DNA from 3 places in the Mucilaginibacter gotjawali genome. Region 2 is predicted to be linked to each of the others. Evidence: riboswitches for the same ligand, from Rfam matches in the RefSeq annotation. Region 2 holds a riboswitch; each other region holds the start of a gene.
The links. A riboswitch is a leader RNA that binds a small molecule or an ion and turns the genes downstream of it on or off. The one in region 2 is predicted to bind S-adenosylmethionine.
Positions count from the first base shown of each region.

Region 1: linked by a shared signal. The riboswitch ahead of MgSA37_RS22905 (cysteine desulfurase family protein) and the one ahead of metH (methionine synthase) in region 2 are both predicted to bind S-adenosylmethionine.
Region 3: linked by a shared signal. The riboswitch ahead of MgSA37_RS14480 (O-acetylhomoserine aminocarboxypropyltransferase/cysteine synthase family protein) and the one ahead of metH (methionine synthase) in region 2 are both predicted to bind S-adenosylmethionine.

Region 1 covers NZ_AP017313.1:5,206,933-5,210,213, forward strand. Annotated here, with positions in the region: gene MgSA37_RS22900 (hypothetical protein) at 1-1,004, opposite strand, end outside; SAM riboswitch class I at 1,367-1,466, shown strand; gene MgSA37_RS22905 (cysteine desulfurase family protein) at 1,546-2,676, shown strand; tRNA gene MgSA37_RS22910 (tRNA-Cys) at 2,690-2,761, shown strand; gene MgSA37_RS22915 (hypothetical protein) at 2,773-3,192, shown strand.
Region 2 covers NZ_AP017313.1:4,157,630-4,160,910, forward strand. Annotated here, with positions in the region: gene metH (methionine synthase) at 1-1,161, opposite strand, end outside; SAM riboswitch class I at 1,294-1,403, opposite strand; gene MgSA37_RS18370 (Bax inhibitor-1/YccA family protein) at 1,544-2,275, opposite strand; gene MgSA37_RS18375 (hypothetical protein) at 2,481-3,047, opposite strand; gene murQ (N-acetylmuramic acid 6-phosphate etherase) at 3,214-3,281, opposite strand, start outside.
Region 3 covers NZ_AP017313.1:3,238,331-3,241,611, forward strand. Annotated here, with positions in the region: gene MgSA37_RS14470 (DinB family protein) at 1-334, opposite strand, end outside; gene MgSA37_RS14475 (DinB family protein) at 425-931, opposite strand; SAM riboswitch class I at 1,239-1,345, shown strand; gene MgSA37_RS14480 (O-acetylhomoserine aminocarboxypropyltransferase/cysteine synthase family protein) at 1,589-2,896, shown strand; gene MgSA37_RS14485 (homoserine O-acetyltransferase family protein) at 2,997-3,281, shown strand, end outside.

The DNA.
Region 1 (3,281 bases), 1.0 Mb from region 2:
AATGTAAATCCTTTCAGAAAATCTTCCTTTTTACCGTTAAAGTTAATATACCCCCTGCAAATTTGAGCGATATTTTTTGCGGAGGTACCGCCATTCTGGACGGGGGCCAGGCGGTAAAGTTCCTCAATATCAAAATAAGAATGCACCTTTTTACCCAGCGCTATCCCGGTATAAACAACGGTTGAATATTGGGTGATCAGCTCGCAACAATTGGCTATCATATGGCTGGTATTACCGCCGCTGAATATCAGGCTTCCTTTTGGAGCGTATTTTTTTATCTCGGCTTCTGCCCTTGCCACGTTTTCGTTAGGATGCAGCTTAAAAAGCATTTGCCTTCCATCAGCAATTTTCGCAGCGTGCTTTATAAAAGCCGGCCTGTTTTCAAAACGAAAGGTTTCGCGCATATCCGTAGTGGCTACCATCACATAGTCATGCAACGGGAAATCATTATCGAGGTATTGGCGCTGGTTATCGTAATTTGGGATGCCGGTTACAATCAGTTTTGAAGCGTCAGTACCTTTTCGGGCAAGGTAATTTTTATACCCTATTGAGGCTGTACAATAAATATCGCATACGTTGGTTGAACCATTAAGCGACGTATCGCCTGAGCAATATGGCGGCAGGTTTAAGGCCTTAACCAAACCGGTTAACAGGGTGGTTTTATCGATCATCCCCTCCTGCACCCAAATGGTTTTGGTATGTCTGAATTTTTTGGCCACGATCATATCGGTACAGTTAACTACCAGGTCGTATGGATGCCTGTCGCCGCCCTGGTCAATCCGGGCGCCAAACTGGTTAAGGTAATTTTCTGATTTTTTCCGGAAGTGATCAGCAAGTACCGTATGGTTGGCAACAGGCGTGTATTTTAGTATTCCCTTTAAAAAATTGTTGTCCGCGAAGAGCTGGCTAAACCAGCAGTCGAAGTCGTGCAAATGCTCCGAGATCTGGTGCATTTGCGAAGTTTGATTAATAGACCCGGTAATAAATAGTATCTTCTTCCTCATCTCGATTCGTAATCAATTTTTAAAACTACAAATTAGGTTTTGGCTTTTAACAGCCTCGGAATAATGTTAATACAGCCTTAACTTCAGCTTAACGGTGATGTTAAAGTTGTATTATTCAGCTATTATCTGGTAAAATAAAGTTACAATTAATTTAACATTAGGTAAAAGCACATAACCGAATATTTTTTGATTTTATTTTTGTATGTCCGGTGATTTTGTGTGAAAAGTTTGAGCGATACTCAAAAAATAGCGCAAATATTATTGGCAAATGCAGGCTAAAAAATGATCCATTCAAATTAATTCTATAAAATCCATAGGAATTATATAAATTGTTTTATATTTGTCCCCGAAACGTTCTTTATTATTTATCCAGAAAGACCGAGGGAATGGCCCTGCGACGTCTTAGCAACCTATAAACATAAGGTGCTAATTCCACTCCTGTAACCGGGAGAAAGATAAAATCCAGGTATAATCTACTTGTAATTGCTGCACCCTGCGCGGCTTCTGGCATATGGAATAAAGGCAAATAAAAAAACAAGACATGAAAATTTACCTGGATAACGCAGCCACCACCCCGCTGGATCAAAACGTATTCGAAGCGATGACCCCTTATTTTCTGAATCACTATGGTAACGCGTCTTCGCAGCACGGGCCGGGCCGCGAGGCAGGCCAGGCACTGGAAGCCAGCCGCGCCACGATCGCCGGTTTGTTAAATGCTTTACCTGAAGAGATCGTTTTCACTTCGGGTGGTACCGAGGCGGATAATATCGCCATCGTGTCGGCGGTTACCTGTAACCATATCGACCATGTGATCACTACACCGTTTGAGCACCCGGCCGTTTTGCAAACCCTGCGCGCACTGACGGCCAAAAACCATACCCGCATAAGTTATATAAAGCATGACGGCAAAGGCAACCTGGATCTGAGCCACCTGGAATACCTGCTGCGGACCAATACCCGCAACCTGGTTTCGGTAATGCATGCCAACAACGAAATAGGCAACCTGAACGATATCGTGCAGACCGGCGAGCTATGCGAAAAATACCAGGCCTTGTTCCATACCGATACAGTACAAACTATGGGGCATTACCGCCACGACCTTAGCCGGCTGAAAGTTCATTTCCTGGCGGCATCGGCGCATAAGTTCCACGGCCCCAAAGGCGTTGGCTTTTTGTACCGCAGCAAAGGGCAGCGGCTCAACCGCCTTATCCACGGCGGGGGCCAGGAAAGCGGCCTGCGCGCCGGCACCGAAAATATCCCGGGCATTGTTGGTATGGCCAAAGCGCTTGAAATTGCTTACGGGCAAATGGAACAGGATCATTCGTACATACAAAACTTAAAATACCATTTGATTACCCGTTTGACCGAAACATTGCCGGATGTGCAGTTTAACGGCAATTCGGCCGACTTAAATAAAAGCCTTTATACGTTATTAAGCGTGAGCCTGCCCGGTACGGATACCGACCTGCTGCGCTACCTCGATACAGAGGGCATCGCCGTTTCCGGAGGCAGCGCCTGTTCGGGCGGATCAGCCTCGCATGTATTGAAGGCGCTTGGTACAGATGCAGCGCGCACCGCTATCCGCTTTTCATTCAGTAAATTCAATACCAGGGCCGAGCTAGACCAGGTGGCAGAAAAACTGGCCGCAGTTTTCCGGCTGGCAGCTGCCTGAGGCAGCAACAAACGGTGGAGTGGCCGAGTGGCGAGGCGGGGGTCTGCAAAACCTTTTACGGCGGTTCGAATCCGCCCTCACACCTCTAATGAAGATATGATGAAGAAAGTTATTTTAATGACAGGGCTTATGGTTTGGAGTATAGCGCTTTTTGCGCAGGACAAGCCGCTCACCATCGAGAACTATTATAAACTGAAATGGGGCCATGCTGAAGAGTTTATCGCACTATGGAAAAAAAACCATTACCCGTTGCTAAAAAAACTGGTTGAAAATGGCGACTTGCTGCGTATTACAGCCGAAATCCCTGTTCTGCACAGCGGGGAAGACACCCGTTGGGACTTTAAAGTGACTACCACGTTTAAAAATGAACACCTGGCATTGGATTATAGCATCGCCGACCCTTATAAAAAACAGCTTTTTCCGGACCGGGAGAGCTATGCCAAAGCGGAGCAGCAGCGTTTTGAACTGGTGCTGGCACACTGGGACGTTATCGTAGAAAGTGTCCCTTTAAATTAACTTATAGAATATGAAAAAACTCCATATACTTACGTCACTTTGCCTGCTATCAGGCGTGTTACATGCACAAACCTTTATCGCTAACGGGC
Region 2 (3,281 bases):
ATCCTCGGCCAAAATCAATTTGGAGAACTTTGGCGAACCTGTGATGTTTGTCCGTTCGCCAATATTTACAAAATTAGTTTCGGGTGTAAGGGTAACTGCTTCCAGGCCGCTTAGGCGCAGGTAGGGCTCAATTTCAGGCCTCACCCTGGGCGGGTATTTTGCTGCCTTTTCGGCAATACATTTGATATGCTCAGGTGTGGTACCACAGCAGCCGCCAACAATATTTACCAGCCCGGCCTTCATAAACTCGTCTACCTGGTGGGCTGTTTCGTGGGCTGTTTCATCGTACTGGCCGAATTCATTTGGAAGGCCTGCATTTGGATATGCAGAGATAAATACATCCGCTTTTTGCGAAAGTTCTTCAATATGCGGCCGCATTTCTTTTGCTCCCAGAGCGCAATTTAAACCCACTGACAATAAATTGGCATGGCGCACCGAATTCCAGAAGGCTTCCACCGTTTGCCCTGAAAGGGTACGCCCGGAAGCATCAGTAATGGTGCCGGAGATCATGATGGGCAACCCGTCCGGCCCCCCTCTAAATCTCCCCCCGGTTGGGGGAGACTTTTTTATTTCATTAAAGTACCTGTTGATAGCAAACAGGGCTGCTTTTGCATTTAGGGTATCAAATATGGTTTCGATGATCAACAGATCAGCGCCACCATCTACAAGGCCGCGCACCTGGTCGTAATAGGCTTCTGCCAAATCGTCAAAACTAACCGCGCGATAGCCCGGGTCGTTTACGTCCGGTGAAAGTGAAGCCGTACGGTTGGTTGGCCCGACAGCGCCAGCCACAAAACGCGGTTTGGACGGGTCTTTTTTATTATATTCATCAGCAACCTCGCGGGCAATGCGGGCGCCTTCATAGCTCAATTCGTAGGCCAATTCTTCCAGGTGATAATCAGCCAGTGAAATGCGCTGGGTGCTGAAGGTATTCGTTTCGATGATATCGGCACCTGCCTCCAGGTATTCAGCATGTATGGCTTTGATCACATCGGGGCGTGTGATGTTCAGCAGGTCGTTATTTCCTTTAAGATCAGAGCCATGATTGCGAAACCGTTCGCCACGAAAATCCTCTTCGGATAATTCGTACCGCTGGATCATGGTACCCATTGCCCCGTCAATTACAAGAATGCGTTTTTGTAGTTCTTTTCTGATATCCATTTTTAAGATGTGAGACGTGAGATATGAGATATGAGATAATAAAAACCGACAAAACAGTCTCTTATCTCAAGTCTCATATCTCACATCTAATAAAAAAAGCTTATATCGAGAAGTCGTCTGATCACTGACCTTCGCTTATCTTTCCCGGGAGCCAGTTGGCTCTCAAGTAGAATGTGGCACCTTGTAAGCACAGGTTGCCAAGACTTCGCAGGGTCTAATCCCTCCGTCTTTCTCTATAAGCATTGCAAAGATGCGTAATAAAGTAATCATATGCAAGAGGCGTAAATGAGCCAGGTCAAATGATATCATTTTTTACTTTGTCTATACAAAAAAAGCTGCCTCCAATAATTGGAGGCAGCTTTTTTAAAAGATTATTTTTCTGTTACCTTCTTCTGCCAAAAATACGCAGCAACATCAGGAACAGGTTGATAAAATCCAGGTAAAGGGTTAAACCACCCATTAGAGCCATTTTTGAGGCAGTGGCATCGCCATAGGCTAAACCGGCACCAATGTTTTTCAATTTCTGTACGTCATAAGCGGTTAATCCTACAAACACCGCCACACCAATATAGCTGATCAGCATTTGAAGACCTGAGCTATGCAAAAATAGGTTTACCAGACTGGCAACAACAATACCAACAAGAAACATAATTAAAATAGAGCCAAATTTGGTGAGGTCAGTTTTAGTGGTGTAACCGGCAATAGCCATAATTCCAAATACTATTGATGAAGTTAAGAATACGCCAGTTACCGAAGAAGCGGTGTAAATCAATAGTATAAAGCTTAAACTGATACCTGTTAAAGTTGCATAGGCAACAAACAGTAAAGCCAAAACGGGATAGGAAATGCGATTAAGGCCAAATCTCATTAGCAGCACAAATGCTAGCGGCGAAAACATTGCAATGTATGCAAACCCTGTTAACTGCCCGGTAGTAACGTCGACAAGAGTCATCAGTAGCGACGGCGTATTCGCAAAAACATATGCGGACAGCGCAGATACACCCAATGCCACAAACATCCACATGAATACATTAGCTAAAAACCTACGCGATGCGTCGGTATCATTTATTTGGACTATGTTATCATAAACATAGTCAGGTTTATTTATTTCCATTTTTCTTTTAAAATTTATTTATACAAATTTAATTATTAGAGTTGAGATTTTAGACGCCCAAAATGAGAAAAAGTTTAGTTTGAGTCCGGAAGTCGGAAAAGACCGAAAGTCCGGAAGATTAAAATCCTGTTCTTAAACAAAGTTTCGGGTTTACTCCAGTTCGTCTTTCGGACTTTACTGACTTTCCGGACTTTCGGACTCTTACCTACCCCAGTCTTCTTACCAATTGCTCTTCTACTTTTTTAAATACCTGGATAGGTTTTAATGCACGCCAGCCCAGGTCGTCCAATACCCCACCGAAATTGATATAGTAGTCGATATTGTTTCGTTTAAACTCATCAATTACGTGTTCGCGGAAATTGATGCCGGCTATCCAGCCGTCCTCCACATCCTGGAACCATTCTTCGTAGTAACAATCGTCGGATGAGTGAAAATTCAATACGTTTTCGCCAATCAGGATGAAATAATGGATACCACTATCCGTCATCAGGTCAAGGATCTCGCGTTTCAGCATCATGATATCGTTATTGATCGCGTCGTTCCACTCGCCTATAAATTCTATGATGGTGTAACCACGTTCGTAATCAACAAAAAGTACTTTTAAATACAGCGTATTTGAACCAAAGGCATCCCATTGCGGATGCAGCAGGTAATTGTAAACCTGCTTATCAAATTCAAACTCACTGTATTCAGTTGCATAAAACGGCGAATATTCGTCTTCCGCAGCAATATAATCGTCGCGCCATTTATAATATGGTTCTATTTCGTGCATTCTTTAATTTTAAATGTGCGGATGAAAAATATTTCAAATGTGCGGATGTGCAAATGTGCAGATTATAAAAACCTAAACCTTTGCATCCGCAGTTTATCAACTCACATCCATTTTTTTAATTAACTAATTTGCTTCTTCACTATTTGCACATCTGCACATACGCACATTACCCCTTATAAGCTTCTACTGCTTTTCTAACGCTGCCATGTTCCTTCAATAAACCAACAGCGGTAT
Region 3 (3,281 bases), 920 kb from region 2:
CTTCGGGCATTTGTTCCAGCCCTTCGCGGATCGGTCCGGTATATTTATTCCATTCCGCTTTAATTTCTTCCAGCGAGGGCATTTTAATTGAGGCACTTACAGGTTCGGTTAGCTGTGTATTAAAATGATCGGTCCATGGAATATCTACCTGTACATTGCCCATCCTTGCCAAACCCAACTGCCCCCACACCAAATGCCCCGCAAGCCATTTGACATGATTGATCCCTGGTGCAAGCCTCACCTCAGCTTCTTCTTCATTTATATCCACTAAAACATTGTTAAACAACGTAGTATGTAAATCATACTGAATGAGTAATTGATCTTTCGCTGACATATATTTTCGTTTTTTTAGTAAAACATGTAGCCCAACAAATACACTATTAAATCGTATTGCCGAAGCTACTATGAACCATCAACTATGAACTCAAGAATATTTCATAGCATCCTTATTCAAGCCCCTTCTTAAAATACCGATCTGGCCGATGGTATAAGCCTGGTGGTGATTTATAAACGCCCACAAACCGCCGAGCGTATTATCAAAGGGAAATATAGGATGTGGTATGTTGATTACCGTATCCAGCGCAGCATCCGGAAGGTTTTCTAACCCGTTTCTTATCACCGGCCCCATTTCGTTCCATTTGTCTTTGATCTGTTGTAAAGCTGGCAATTCACTTGGCGTTGCGTCCAGGTCCTGCGGCGTTGCGCCTTGTTTGGTATGAAAATGATCGCGCCATGCAAAGTCGACCGGAACGCCCCCTATATTGCCCAAATTAAGCTGGGCCCAGGCCAGGTGGCCGGCAAGCCACTTAACACAGTTCATCGGGTCGGCGATGCATTTGCCTGACTCTGCATCTGTAATATCTGCCAAAACATTGTTATATAATACGTTATGCAGATCGTACTGGTCAAGTAATACTTTTTTTGCTGACATGGTTTTTTAAATTGATTACCCAAATGTAGCAGAATATTACAACACCTGTTAGGTGTAAATACGCCAATGTAAGGGGCTTTTTGCGACAGGGTGATTGTTGGAAAGTTGGAATGTTGAAAAGTTGTAATGTTGAAAATAGATAAAGTGATCAGTGAGGTTAGGTGCCTTTTTTCTTTCGGACTTCCGGACTTTTCCGTCTTTTCGGACTCAAAAATGAAATTTAATTTGGAATATTAACAAATACTACCTTATCTTTGAAACAATATTTGGTAGCAGTACCATGATCATTACCTCTCACACAGGTTTTGATTTATAAAGAAGCGGCGAGAGATCAGGCTCAATGACCCGCTGGCAACCCTCAAAAAGAGAAGGTGCCAATTCCTGGCCCGGTAAATATCCCGGGGAATATAAATTAATAACCATGAAAAGTCTGATTTACAACATTATTCAAACCATTTTTAGGGGCCAACAGGTAATCCAACCCGTATATATTTATAGTTATGCCTATAACTGTAATATGTGCATGTGTTGCTGTTGCTGATCCTTAACACGTTTTCATTTTCTCTTTCCCGAAAAAATACGTGTTTTCACAAAAGGATTTATAATCCTTTGTGAACAAGTCTGTAAACAAATCATTCACCATTAAATTTAAAAATCATGTCTGCTGAAAACTTAAAATTCGAAACACTTCAATTACATGCCGGCCAGGAGGCCGATCCAACTACAGGTTCACGCGCCGTACCGCTTTATCAAACTACGTCCTACGTATTTAAAAATGCCGAGCATGGCGCCAATCTTTTTGCATTAAAAGAATTTGGAAATATTTACACCCGACTGATGAACCCCACCACGGATGTTTTCGAGAAACGCATCGCTGCTTTGGAAGGCGGTGTGGCGGCTTTAGCAACAGCCTCAGGCCAGGCGGCACAGTTCATAGCTTTAAATAATATATTGCAGGTTGGCGATAATTTTGTTACCTCCCCATTCCTTTACGGCGGAACATACAACCAGTTTAAAGTAGCCTTTAAACGCTTAGGCATCGACGCACGCTTTGCGAAAGATGATACTGCGGAGAACCTTGAAAAATTGATTGACGATAAAACCAGGGCCATCTACCTGGAAACCATAGGTAACCCGGGCTTCAATATCGCTGATTTTGACAAGGTTGCTGAGCTTGCCAGGAAATACGACCTGCCGCTGATCGTTGACAATACCTTTGGTGCAGGTGGTTATTTATTCCGCCCGCTGGAGCACGGCGCCAATGTAGTGGTTGAGTCGACTACGAAATGGATTGGCGGACACGGAACAAGCATAGGCGGAGCAATTATTGACGGCGGTAATTATAATTGGGGTAATGGCAAATTCCCGCAATTTACCGAACCTTCTGAAGGGTATCATGGCCTGGTATTCGCTGATGTATTTGGCATCGGTGGCCCTTTTGGCAATATTCAGTTCATTATCCGGGCGCGTGTTGAGGGTTTGCGTGATTTCGGGCCATCTCAATCGCCATTTAATGCATGGTTGAATATACAGGGACTGGAAACGCTATCCCTGCGTGTTCAGCGTCACGTGGACAATACCCTTGAGTTGGCCAAATGGCTAGACCAGCACCCCGCAGTTGAAAGTGTAAACTATCCCGGCTTGCCGTCTTCACCGCACCATGCCCTTGGCAAAAAATACCTAAAAAATGGCTTTGGCGCGGTATTAACTTTCCAGGTAAAAGGAGATAAAGAAAATGCGGGTACAGTAATTGACAATTTGAAGTTGGTTAGCCATCTTGCTAACGTGGGCGATGCAAAAACGCTGATCATACAGCCATCAGCAACCACCCACCAGCAACTTTCAGACGAAGAACAATTATCGGCAGGTGTTTTACCAAACCAGCTACGCGTAGCTGTCGGGCTTGAACATATTGATGATATTAAAGCAGACTTTGAACAGGCATTTGGGAGATTAGTTGAGTAGAGATTAGGCACTGGAGATTAGATGCAAGTAGATGGGCGTTAGTCAAACTAATCTCTAGTCTCCGGTCTCTAATCACTAAAGGCCAATGACAAAATAAAAAATGAATACAGAAATATTTAAATACAATAAGTCATTCAAACTGGAGTCGGGCAAGCAATTGCCTGAACTCCAGATTGGATTTAATACCTACGGAACTTTAAATAAAAACCGCGACAACGTTGTTTGGGTTTGCCATGCACTTACCGCAAACTCGGATGTTTTTGACTGGTGGAAAGGGCTTTTTGGTGAACACGACCATTTTAACCCCGCTGAATATTTTATTGTTTGTGCCAACATCATCGGCTCTGCTTATGGCAGTACTAATCCGCTGAGCATCAACCCGGTT